DNA from 3 places in the Pseudomonas sp. OTU750018 genome. Region 1 is predicted to be linked to each of the others. Evidence: predicted binding sites of a transcription regulator. Region 1 holds the regulator's gene; each other region holds the start of a gene.

Region 1 (4,301 bases):
GGTACACCGAGCGGTGGTGGCCGCCGGTGCAGCCAATCGCCACCGTGACATAGGCGCGGTTGCTGGCGGCAAAGCGCGGCAGCCATTTGGTCAGGTAGGCGAGGATGTCCTGGTACATGTCTTCGACATCGGCCTGGGCTGAGAGGTAGTCGACTACCGGCTGGTCGAGGCCGGAGAAGTCGCGCAAGTCCGGCTTCCAGTAGGGATTGGGCAGGCAGCGCACATCGAATACCAGATCAGCATCCACCGGCATGCCGCGCTTGAAGCCAAAGGACTCCAGCAGAAACGCGGTACCTGGCTCTGGCTGATTGAGCAGGCGCAGCTTCAGGCTGTCGCGCAGCTGGTACAGGTTGAGGTGAGTGGTGTCGATCTTCAGGTCGGCTAGGTCGATGATCGGCCCTAGCAGCAGCGCTTCATCGGCGATGGCTTCAGCCAGCGAGCGACTCTCGTTGGTCAGCGGGTGGCGTCTGCGGGTTTCCGAGAAGCGCTTGAGCAGGGTTTCTTCGTCGGCATCCAGATAGATCACATCGCACTTGATGTGCCGTGCGCGAACTTCTTCAAGCAGCTCGGGAAAGCGCTTGAGGTGGCTCGGCAGGTTGCGCGCATCAATCGACACCGCGACCTGCGGATGCAGCAGTTCGGTGTGCAGCAGGGCGCGCTCAGCCAGTTCAGGCAGCAGCCCGGCTGGCAGGTTGTCGATGCAGTAGAAACCGTTGTCCTCAAGCACATCGAGGGCGGTGCTCTTCCCGGAGCCGGAGCGACCGCTAACGATGATCAGGCGCATGCTCAGGCTCGGTTGAGTTGGCTTTGTACGTCCACAACCACCTGATACAGGGCTTCGCTGCTTTCGGCTTGGCGCAGGCTGGCACGCACATCGCTGCGATCGAGCATGCTGGCGATCTGCCGGAGCAGTTCTAGGTGAGCGTCGGTGGCAGCTTCGGGCACCAGCAGAACAAACAGCAGGTCCACAGGCGCACCGTCGATGGCGTCGAAGTCTACTGCAGCGTCCAGGCGCAGCAAGGCGCTGATCGGCGCGGTACAACCCGGCAGGCGACAGTGCGGAATGGCAATGCCATTGCCGAAACCGGTCGAGCCAAGTTTTTCCCGGGCTATCAGGCTTTCGAAGATGTCTTGGCCGTCCAGGTCAGGTAGCTCACGGGCCACCAGGTTGGCAATCTGTTCGAGGACACGTTTTTTGCTGCCGCCCGGCACGTTCACTAAAGAACGGCCGGGGGTCAGGATAGTTTCAAGTCGGATCATAGGAGGTAGACGATGTCAGCGGGCCATAGCGCCCTGTTGACGTTCGAGCTGTTTTTCCTTGTGTTTGATGAGTTGTCGGTCGAGTTTATCAGTCAGTAGATCGATGGCTGCGTACATGTCTTCATGTTCGGCATTGGCGACGACTTCACCGCCAGCAATGTGCAGGGTCGCTTCGATTTTCTGTTTGAGTTTCTCGACCTCCATGGTGACTTGTACATTGGTGATCTTGTCGAAGTGGCGCTCCAATCGGCCGAGTTTTTCGGCGATGTAGTCGCGTAGGGCGTCGGTCACATCCAGCTGGTGTCCACTGATGTTGACTTGCATACCGCTTTCTCCTTGTTGCCGTGTGTAAGAGGCAGGCATGAGGCCTGCCGCCGGAACACTGTGGCGTGGAAGACTCGGGTAGAACGAGCCTGGCACGGTCGCTGATTGCATGTTGGCAGTATGGCTGCTTTTGCGAAAAGGCGAGGCCTGGGCATGTTCTGTCTGGGTTGATGTCTTCCTTCTTCGTGCCGCCTTAGATCAATCGTTTGCGCTCACTGGAAGGCGCTATTCCGAGGGACTCACGGTACTTGGCGACCGTGCGGCGAGCGACTTGAATGCCCTGTGCTTCCAGTAAACCAGCGATCTTGCTGTCACTCAACGGCTTTTTCGCATTTTCCGCGGCGACCAGTTTTTTGATGATGGCGCGGATTGCCGTGGACGAGCATTCGCCGCCTTCAGAGGTGCTGACGTGGCTGGAAAAGAAGTATTTCAGCTCGTAAATGCCACGCGGGGTGTGCATGAATTTCTGCGTGGTCACCCGCGAGATGGTCGACTCGTGCATGCCCACCGCTTCGGCAATATCGTGCAGCACCAGGGGTTTCATTGCCTCATCGCCGTAGTCGAGGAAGCCGCGCTGGTGTTCAACGATCTGCGTGGCCACTTTCATCAAAGTTTCGTTGCGGCTTTGCAGGCTTTTGATAAACCAGCGCGCTTCCTGCAGCTGGTTACGCATAAAGGTGTTGTCGGCGCTGGAATCGGCGCGTTTCACAAAGCCGGCGTATTGCGCGTTGACCCGCAGGCGCGGCATGGCTTCCTGGTTGAGTTCAACCAGCCAGCGCTCGTTGTGTTTGCGCACGATTACATCGGGTACCACGTATTCCGGCTCGCTGGATTCGATCTGCGAGCCAGGGCGCGGGTTGAGGCTTTGAATTAGGTCGATAACCTGGCGCAGCTCGTCTTCTTTGAGCTTCATGCGGCGCATCAACTGGCTGTAGTCGCGGCTGCCGAGCAGGTCGAGGTAGTCGCTGGCCAGGCGCTGAGCTTCGCTTAGCCAAGGGGTTTTCGCCGGCAGCTGACGCAGTTGCAGAAGCAGGCACTCGCCCAGGTTGCGCGCGGCGATACCGGTGGGCTCGAATTGCTGGATGCGGTGCAACACGGCTTCGACTTCGTCGAGCTCGATGTCCAGTTCCGGGTCGAAGGCCTCGACCACTTCTTCCAGGGTTTCTTCCAGGTAGCCCTGTTCGTTGATGCAGTCGATCAGGGTGACGCCGATCAGTCGATCCTTATCGGACATCGGGGCCAGGTTGAGCTGCCAGAGCAGGTGGCTTTGCAGGCTCTCACCGCTGGAGGTGCGGGTAGTGAAATCCCACTCGTCATCATCGTTGGTGCTGCTGGGCAGGCTGCTGGCGCTGGTCTGGTAGATATCTTCCCAGGCGGTATCGACGGGCAGCTCATTGGGAATGCGTTCGCCCCAATCGCCTTCTTCCAGGTTGTCCACGGTCTGCGTGGCTTCCTGGTAGTTGGTTTCCTGATAGGGCGCTTCGGGCTGTTCGCTGGGGCTGGCGCTTTCTGCGCCATCAGCCATAGGGTCCGAATTGTCGAAATCATCGCCATCTTCCTGGCGTTCGAGCATCGGGTTGGACTCCAAAGCCTCCTGGATCTCTTGCTGAAGATCCAGGGTAGACAGTTGGAGCAGGCGGATGGCCTGTTGCAGCTGCGGTGTCATCGTCAGCTGCTGGCCCATTCTCAGGACTAGCGATGGTTTCATTGCAGACCTTATTTACCGGCGTCTGTGCGCAATCCACAACAGGGCGTTTTCAAAAAGCGCCACTAGGAAGCAAATTATATGCCTGACTTTAAGGGTTTTGCCTAGCCTTGGCTGCAGTCGGCTTGAGAAAAGCGGTGGTTACAGCCGGAACTCATGCCCCAGATACACTTCTTTGACTGTCTGGTTGGCCAGAATGGCCTCGGCATCACCCTCTGCGATCAGCTGGCCATCGCTGACGATATAAGCGGTTTCGCAGATATCCAGGGTCTCGCGCACGTTGTGGTCGGTGATCAATACACCGATACCCTTGGCCTTGAGGTGGTGGATGATCTGCTTGATATCGCCGACGGAAATCGGATCGACACCGGCGAAGGGTTCGTCGAGCAGGATGAACTTGGGGTTAGTCGCCAGGGCGCGGGCAATTTCCACGCGGCGGCGCTCACCACCAGACAGGCTCATGCCGAGGTTGTCGCGGATATGGCTGATATGGAATTCCTGCAGCAGGCCTTCAAGTTCCTTGCGACGAGCGGCACCGTCCAGGTCCTTGCGGGTTTCCAGGATGGCCATGATGTTGTCGGCGACGCTGAGCTTGCGGAAAATCGAGGCTTCCTGCGGCAGGTAGCCAATGCCGGCGCGAGCGCGGCCATGCATGGGCTGATGACTGACGTCGAGATCATCGATCATCACGCGACCCTGATCGGCCTGTACGAGGCCGACGATCATGTAGAAACAGGTGGTCTTGCCGGCGCCGTTGGGGCCAAGCAAGCCGACAATCTGCCCGCTGTCGATACTCAGGCTGACGTCGCGCACAACCTGGCGGCCTTTGTAGCTCTTTGCCAGGTGTTGGGCTTTCAATGTGGCCATTATTACTGCGCCTGCTGGTCGGCTGGTTTGTTCTTCGGCTGGATCACCATGTCGATGCGCGGACGTGGCGCGGTGACGTTGGTGCCTGTGGCGCGGCCGGCGTTGACGATCTGGCGCTGGGTGTCATAGACGATTTTTTCGCCTT
Region 2 (4,301 bases), on a different contig from region 1:
CGCTGGGCGACCTGCACTAGCTTTTCGACTATGTGCGGCGGCGTGGCGCCATCCGGGTTGCCCATGCTGAAGTCGATGATGTCTTCGCCACGGCGACGCGCGGCCATCTTCAGTTCGGCAGTGATGTTGAAAACGTAGGGGGGGAGTCGATCAATGCGCGCAAAGCGGCGCGAAGCTTGGTCAGCCATGCTTTCCTCGGATACGTAAGCGCCCGGAACCGTCCGAGCGACGTTGGCCAGTGCGCTGGCCAGGCGGCGAAGATAAGCGCCGCGCCACCCGGCTGTCCAGCACAGTCAAACGGCGCTGCGGCATAACAGTGCGATTGGCTTAGCTGCCGAGCATGTCGTGCATGGCGATGATCTGTTCGGCCACCTGCGCCAGTTTCTGCTGGCGGCTCATGGCCTGCCGGCGCATCAGGGTGTAGGCCTGTTCTTCGTCACAGCTTTTCATCTTCATAAGTAGGCCCTTGGCCAGCTCGATGCGCTTACGTTCGGCCAGCTGGGCATCGCGAGCCTGCAGCTGTGCGCGCAGCGCCTGGTCGCTTTCGAAACGGGCCATGGCCACGTCGAGAATCGGCTGCAGGCGCTGGGCGTGGATGCCTTCGACGATATAGGCGCTGACGCCGCTCTGAATCGCCTGGCGCATCACGCCGGGATCGTGCTCGTCGGTGAACATGACAATCGGCCGCGGTTGATCACGGCTGACCAGCACCACCTGTTCCATCACGTCGCGGCTCGGTGATTCGGTGTCGATCAGGATCACGTCAGGCCGAACTGCCTCGACCCGTTCCGGCAGGTCGATGGTCAATCCGGATTCGTCGATGACCTCGAAACCGGCTTCGGTCAGGGCGTTTTTCAGGCGGCCAACCTTCTTTGCGGTGTCATTGATCAGCAGGATGCGCAGCATATTAGCGGCTCTCCTGTTGAATACTGAGGGGCGCATCGGCCAGGGCGTGTAGGGCAAAGCTGCGCGCGTAAACGGCCGGGTCGCTGCCGTCCCAGACCTGGCCATCGAGCAACTGGCTGCGGCGCATGTCGCTTGGTATGTCGATGCCGAGCGCTTCGGCAGCCTGGCGGTAAAGGTCGAGTTGCTGCACCTGGCGAGCAATCGCCAGGTAGTCTGGGTCGTCACGCAGCAGGCCCCAGCGGCGGAACTGGGTCATAAACCACATGCCGTCGGACAGGTACGGCTGGTTGACTGCGCCGCCTGCGTGGAAGCGCAGCGGGTGGGCATCCTGCCAGGCATGGCCGAGGCCGTCCTGATACTGGCCGAGGAAACGCGGCTGAATCGCCGACAGAGGCGCATCGACATACTCGCTACCACTGAGCAGTTGCGCGGTGCTGCGTTGGTTTTCTTCGCTCTCATCGATAAACCGACTGGCTTCCAGCACAGCCATGATCAACGCACGCGCGCTGTTGGGGTACTGTTCAGCAAACTCACGGGTGCAGCCCAGAACTTTCTCCGGGTGGTCCGGCCAGATGGCCTGGCTAGTTATAAGGGTGCAACCCATCTGCTCATTCACGGCCTGAGCGCACCAGGGTTCACCGACGCAGAAACCATCGATGCGCATGGCTTTAAGGTGGGCGAGCATCTGCGGTGGCGGTACGACGACGCTGTCCACGTCGCTCAATGGGTGAATGCCCTGGCTGGCCAGCCAGTAATTCAGCCACATGGCGTGGGTGCCGGTGGGGAAGGTCTGGGCGAAGGTCAGTTTTGCGCCAGGCTGGTGCGCGCGTTGCGCCAATGCGCTGCCAGTGCTCACACCGGCAGCTTGCAAGGCGGGCGACAGGTTGATGCTTTGGCCATTCTGGTTCAGGCCCATCAGCACGGCCATATCGGTGGCTGGTGCACCGCCAAGACCCAGCTGTACGCCATAGATCAGGCCGTAGAGGCTATGCGCTGCATCGAGTTCGCCGCTCAGCAATTTGTCGCGCAGCGTGGCCCAGGAAGCCTGGCGCTGCAGGTTAAGGGTCAGTCCATGCTTCTCGGCGAAGCCCTGGGTGGCGGCGACGATGACCGATGCGGCGTCTGTGAGGGCCATAAAGCCGATGTTCAGCACCGGTTTTTCCGGTGTGTCGCTGCGGCTGATCTCGTGCTCATTCATGGTGCGTTTCCTATGCCCACACAAAAAGGTGCCGTGCCAAGCACTGACTTCAGTCAGCGATCAGAACGACACCATTGTCTATTTGAGCCGTTTCCGCCGTTGGAAAGGCTTAGTGACTTAAGCCAAAGCAAGGCGTATGCCAGTGCATGGTACGGGGACGCAGACAGAACAAACCCCGCCGTAGCGAGGTTCGGTTTGGGACTGGCAGAGCTGGTTTAGCGTTCCAGCATCTGCTTGACTGAACTCTGTGGGATTTGCTGTTTGCGGCCTTCACTGTCGGTGAACTCGATCATGCCGGTGTCCTCGTCCAGCTGCGGTTTGCCGTCGCTGGTAAGCATCTGCCCGTCGGTGGTACTGATAATGTATTCACTGCTGCAGCCGGCCAGGCTGAATACGCAGAGTGCAGCAATAATCCAGTGTTTCATGAGGCTCTCCTGATGGTCCGTGGTGCGTTGTTGCACCCCCATTTCAGAAGGTAGCTGCTGAGCATTGCCTGGCAAGCCAGGCTGCAATAAAAAAGCCCCGCACTAGGCGGGGCTTTCTTGTTGCGGGTAACGCTTAAACCTGAACAGCAGGGATCTGGGCGTTTGCAGCAGCTTCACGGAACTCGGCGATCTGGTCGAAACTCAGGTAGCGGTAGACGTCCGCTGCCATGGTGTCGATTTTCTTCGCGTAGACCATGTATTCCTCAACAGTTGGCAGTTTGCCGGTGATGGCAGCAACAGCCGCCAACTCAGCCGAAGCCAGGTAGACGTTGGCACCATCGCCCAAACGGTTGGGGAAGTTACGGGTAGAGGTCGACACCACGGTGGAGTTCGCCTCAACGCGTGCCTGGTTACCCATGCAAAGCGAGCAGCCTGGCATTTCCATGCGCGCGCCTGCTTTGCCGTAGATGCCGTAGTAGCCTTCTTCGGTCAGCTGATGCTGGTCCATCTTGGTTGGTGGCGACAGCCACAGGCGAGTCGGCAGGGTGCCTTCGACTTTTTCCAGCAACTTACCGGCAGCGCGGAAGTGACCGATGTTGGTCATGCACGAACCGATAAACACTTCGTCGATTTTCTCACCCTGAACGGAGGACAGCAGACGAGCATCGTCTGGGTCGTTCGGAGCGCAGAGAACCGGCTCGTTGATCTCGGCCAGGTCGATTTCGATGATTTCGGCGTACTCGGCGTCCTTGTCGGCTTCCATCAGCTTCGGATCGGCCAACCAGGCTTCCATCGCTTGAGCGCGACGTTCCATGGTGCGGGCATCGCCGTAGCCTTCGCTGATCATCCAGCGCAGCAGGGTGATGTTCGAACGCAGGTACTCGGCAATCGCCTTTTCCGGCAGCTTGATGGTGCAACCAGCAGCGGAACGCTCGGCAGAGGCGTCGGACAGCTCGAAAGCCTGTTCAACGGTCAGCTCGTCCAGACCTTCGATCTCAAGGATGCGGCCGGAAAAGATGTTTTTCTTGCCTTTCTTCTCTACTGTCAGCAGGCCTTTTTGGATGGCCACGTAAGGGATGGCATGCACCAGGTCACGCAGGGTGATGCCTGGTTGCAGTTTGCCCTTGAAGCGCACCAATACCGACTCCGGCATGTCCAGCGGCATTACGCCAGTGGCAGCGGCGAAGGCAACCAGACCGGAACCGGCCGGGAAGGAGATGCCGATCGGGAAGCGGGTGTGCGAGTCACCACCGGTGCCGACGGTATCCGGCAGCAGCATGCGGTTCAGCCAGCTGTGGATGATGCCGTCGCCAGGACGCAGGGACACGCCGCCACGGGTGCGGATGAAATCCGGCAGGGTGTGGTGGGTGGTGACGTCGATTGGCTTCGGATAAGCCGCGGTGTGGCAGAACGACTGCATGACCAGGTCAGCGGAGAAGCCCAGGCAAGCCAGGTCTTTCAGCTCGTCGCGGGTCATCGGGCCAGTGGTGTCCTGGGAGCCGACGGTGGTCATCTTCGGTTCGCAGTAGGTACCAGGACGCACGCCTTTGCCTTCTGGCAGGCCGCACGCCTTGCCAACCATCTTCTGCGCCAGGGTGAAACCCTTGGTGCTGGCAGCAGGTGGCTCAGGCAGCTTGAACAGGTCGGTTGGGCCCAGGCCCAGTTCGGCACGCGCTTTCTCGGTCAGACCGCGACCGATGATCAGCGGGATACGGCCGCCAGCGCGGACTTCGTCGAGCAGTACTGGAGTCTTCATTTCGAAGGTGGTCAGT
Region 3 (4,301 bases), on a different contig from region 1:
GGCCGAGGGTTTTCGCCAGCAATAGATAGAGCATCAGCGCCAGCGGGAAGGCCCAGACAAACGCAACACCCGCGCCGAGCAGCTGCACACCAACCCGCGACCAGTTGAACAGGTCACCGCTGAAAAATAGTCCGGCCGCGACAGTGCCCCACACACCGGCAAAGCCATGCACCGGTACGGCACCGACCACGTCATCGAGCTGCCAGCGCTCCAGCAGACGCATGCCGAAGACCACCACACCACCGGCCACCAGTCCGGTCAGCAGGGCAAACAGCGGCGACATGGTTGCGCAACCGGCGGTGATGCCGACCAGGCCGCCGAGTGAGCCATTCACCGTAGTGGTCAGCAGCACCGGGCTGGAGGTGCTGCGCTGCGCCAGAAAGGCCCCCAACGCCCCGGCTGATGCCGCCAGATGAGTATTTAAGGCAATCAGGCCGAGGCTGACATTCATCTCCAGACTGCTGCCGGCGTTAAAGCCAAACCAGCCGACCCAGAGGATAAAACCGCCCAGCGCGACCAGGCTGAGGTTATGCCCAGGAATGCTGCGCGGTGTGCCGTCCGCAGCAAAACGCCCCAGACGCGGCCCAAGCACCAGAATACCGGCCAACGCACACCAGGCGCCGATGCTGTGTACCACGGTCGAACCGGCGAAATCGATAAACCCCAGCGCCGCCAACCAGCCCTGGCCGCCATAGATGCCGCTCCATACCCAGCTGCCGAATACCGGGTAGATAAACCCACTGATCACCACCGCACCAATCAGGTAGGCCGAATAGCGCGTACGCTCAGCCATCGCGCCGCTGGCGATGGTCGCCGCCGTGGCCGCAAACATCATCTGAAACAGCAGAAAGGTGAAATCCCACGGCTCGCCATCGTGCGGTGCAAAATGACTCATGCCGAACCAGCCAGTGATGTTGCTGCCGAACATCAAGCCAAAACCGAACAGCCAGAAGGTGATCCCCCCCACGCACCCATCCATGTAATTTTTCATCATCACATTGACGGCGTTCTTGGCCCTCGACATACCGCTTTCCAGCAAGGCAAAGCCGGCCTGCATGAAAAACACCAACACGCTGGCCAACACCAGCCAGGCGGTGTTGAGTGCCTCATCGCTGGCCGCTTGAGCCAGTGGCGAAACCGCAAATACCGCTATCCCTATCAGTCGATTTTTCATTGCAGCGTCCCCCATGAAGGTGAATACACGGGGCTTCGCAACTCTCATGCCAAGCAAGAAACCGCCAAACGGCGCTCAAGCCTCGGGCAACTCGCACCGACACAGTGCAGCAGGCCAATTCAGCGGTCAGCAGCCGCGCCATCGCCGCGCAGATAATTTGTTCGACAAACTTTAGTAATGGCCCTTTGACTGCAAGCGCGACTTTGCCAATACTCACTAGCGTGTGACGCCGAAGGCCCGAACAAGGAACCGTCATTTGAAGCTGGAACTCAAAAACAGCTTGTCACTTAAGTTACTCCGCGTGGTGCTGCTCTCAGCGCTGATCGTTGGCGTGGTCTTGAGTCTTGCCCAGATTGTTTTCGACGTTTACAAAACACGTCAGGCAGTCGCCAATGACGCGCACCGTATTCTCGGCATGTTCCGTGACCCCTCCACGCAGGCGGTCTACAGCCTGGACCGGGAAATGGGCATGCAGGTGATTGAGGGCCTGTTCCAGCACGAATCCGTGCGAATGGCGGCTATCGGTCACCCCAACGAGCCGATGCTGGCGGAGAAAGCCCGAGAGCAGGTCGACATCCCCACACGCTGGCTCACCGACCCGATTCTCGGCAAAGAACAGAACTTCACTACCCAACTGGTCGGCCGCGGCCCCTACAGCGAGTATTACGGCGACCTCAGCATCACCCTCGACACCGCGCCCTACGGCGAAAGCTTTGTTACCAACTCCGTCATCATCTTTATCTCAGGCGTGCTGCGTGCGCTAGCTATGGGCCTGGTGCTGTATTTGGTCTATCACTGGCTGCTGACCAAACCGCTGTCGAAGATCATCGAGCACCTGACCAATATCAACCCGGACCGCCCCAGCGAGCACAAGCTACCGATGCTCAAGGGCAACGAGAAGAATGAACTGGGGCTTTGGATTAACACCGCCAACCAGCTGCTGTCTTCCATCGAACGCAACACCAACCTGCGCCGTGAAGCAGAAAATAGCCTGCTGCGCATGGCCCAGTATGACTTCCTCACTGGTTTGCCCAACCGCCAGCAGCTGCAACAGCAGCTTGACCAAATCCTGGGAGACGCCGGCCGCCTGCAGCGCCGCGTGGCCGTGCTGTGCGTAGGCCTAGATGACTTCAAAGGCATCAACGAACAGTTCAGTTACCAGACCGGTGATCAACTGCTGCTGGCCCTATCCGACCGACTGCGTAGCCACAGTGGCCGCCTCGGCGCCCTGGCCCGTTTGGGGGGCGATCAGTTCGCGCTGGTACAGGCTGATATCGAGCAGCCTTACGAGGCGGCTGAGTTGGCGCAGAGCGTCCTCGACGACCTCGACAACCCCTTTATGCTCGATCAGCAGCAGGTGCGTCTGCGCGCCACCATCGGCATCACCCTGTTCCCGGAAGACGGCGACAGCACCGAGAAGCTGCTGCAGAAAGCCGAACAGACCATGACCCTGGCCAAGAGCCGCTCACGCAACCGTTACCAGTTTTATATCGCCAGCGTCGACAGCGAAATGCGCCGCCGTCGCGAGCTGGAAAAAGACCTGCGTGACGCCCTGGCGCTTAACCAACTGCACCTGGTTTACCAACCGCAGGTCGACTACCGCGACCACAGCGTGGTCGGTGTCGAGGCGCTGCTGCGTTGGCAGCATCCGCAACACGGCTTTGTACCGCCGGATCTGTTTATCCCACTGGCCGAACAGAACGGCACCATCATCCCGATTGGCGAATGGATTCTCGACCAGACCTGCCGCCAGCTGCGCGAATGGCACGACCAAGGTTTTACCGAGCTGCGCATGGCGGTCAACCTGTCCACTGTGCAGCTGCACCACGCCGAGCTGCCACGGGTGGTCAACAACCTGATGCAGGTCTACCGCCTGCCTCTGCGCAGTTTGGAGCTGGAAGTCACCGAAACCGGCCTGATGGAAGACATCAACACCGCCGCACAGCACCTGCTCAGCCTGCGTCGCTCCGGGGCACTGATCGCCATCGATGACTTTGGTACTGGTTACTCCTCACTGAGTTACCTGAAGAGCCTGCCGCTGGACAAGATCAAGATCGATAAGAGCTTCGTGCAAGACCTGCTGGAAGACGAAGACGACGCGACCATCGTGCGCGCCATCATCCAGCTGGGTAAGAGCCTGGGCATGCAGGTTATCGCCGAGGGCGTGGAAACCGTCGAGCAGGAGGCCTATATCATCGCCCAAGGCTGCAACGAGGGTCAGGGCTATCTGTACAGCAAGCCACTGCCTGCACGCGAACTGACGACCTACTTGAAACAGGCCCGGCGACTCAACAGTGCCGCCAACCCGGCCACGCTCTAAACCAGCGACAAAAAAGCCCGCCAATTGGCGGGCTTTTTCTTGCGTGCTCGGTACTAGAAGCGGTTGACCCCCAGCAGCCAGGCGGTCGCCACTGCGCCCAACACGCATAGCACAACAGCACCGGCCGCCTGCCAGTAGAAACTCCGCACCAGCTCATCCTCGCCCGCGCAGGACAAGATAAATGGCCGCGCCTCACTCGGCTTGGCCAGGTGGTGCTGCGCCGGTTGCGTGCTCTGCTGACGATGGCGATCCTCAGCCTCAAGAGTCGCGGCCAACTGCACACGATTCCACTCCTGCTCATCCAGCTGACCATTGCGGTCGCTGTCAAAGCGTTGCAGCAAGCCGCTGAAGTCACTTTTCCACTCGCGAATCACGGCACCCTTGGCCGAGGCCAGATCCAGCCCCTGACGACCACCACCGCTGCTGCGAAAATCCCCGATGGCATACAGCGGCTGCCCCGCATGCAGGCGTTCTTCGGTGTAGCGATATTGCCCACTTCCGCTGAAAAACCCACTCCAACCGGTTTTCGCCTGGCCCAGCGGATGACGCTCACTCCCCCTCCACACCTCGCGCGTCAGCGGTCGCACTTGCGCCCCGCGCGGGTCGATCAAGCAGCTGCCAGTGCTGTCATCGAGTTGCAGCAACGCCTCGCTGCTACCGCTCTCTACTGTGCGCCAGCTACTGCCCTTGTCGTCGCTAGAGCGCTGCTCTTCCTCTATCTTGTAACGCCACCACAGGCACGGCGTATTGGTCAGCGGCCCACGCTGCTGTTCCTCGCCCTGCGGGTGCAACACACCGTAGAACTCG

Evidence for each region. The regulator sigma-54, encoded in region 1, starts transcription at its own class of promoters, with help from an activator protein. The targets are predictions, from matches to a motif close to ANTGGCATNNANNTTGCTNT.
Region 2: HCI85_RS09460 (CmpA/NrtA family ABC transporter substrate-binding protein) is a predicted target of sigma-54. The motif match lies at 2,229-2,248, and genes of this name have one in related genera.
Region 3: HCI85_RS04545 (ammonium transporter) is a predicted target of sigma-54. The motif match lies at 1,209-1,228, and genes of this name have one in related genera.

Annotation. Positions count from the first base shown of each region.
Region 1 is NZ_JAAPAU010000004.1:215,869-220,169, forward strand. Features, by position in the region: gene rapZ (RNase adapter RapZ) at 1-784, opposite strand, end outside; gene ptsN (PTS IIA-like nitrogen regulatory protein PtsN) at 787-1,260, opposite strand; gene hpf (ribosome hibernation-promoting factor, HPF/YfiA family) at 1,276-1,584, opposite strand; gene HCI85_RS19705 (RNA polymerase factor sigma-54) at 1,778-3,292, opposite strand; gene lptB (LPS export ABC transporter ATP-binding protein) at 3,431-4,156, opposite strand; gene lptA (lipopolysaccharide transport periplasmic protein LptA) at 4,159-4,301, opposite strand, start outside.
Region 2 is NZ_JAAPAU010000002.1:124,883-129,183, forward strand. Features, by position in the region: gene alaC (alanine transaminase) at 1-188, opposite strand, end outside; gene HCI85_RS09455 (ANTAR domain-containing response regulator) at 328-906, opposite strand; gene HCI85_RS09460 (CmpA/NrtA family ABC transporter substrate-binding protein) at 908-2,104, opposite strand; gene HCI85_RS09465 (YgdI/YgdR family lipoprotein) at 2,320-2,529, opposite strand; gene acnB (bifunctional aconitate hydratase 2/2-methylisocitrate dehydratase) at 2,663-4,301, opposite strand, start outside.
Region 3 is NZ_JAAPAU010000001.1:938,474-942,774, forward strand. Features, by position in the region: gene HCI85_RS04545 (ammonium transporter) at 1-1,174, opposite strand, end outside; gene HCI85_RS04550 (putative bifunctional diguanylate cyclase/phosphodiesterase) at 1,431-3,494, shown strand; gene HCI85_RS04555 (GIDE domain-containing protein) at 3,548-4,301, opposite strand, start outside.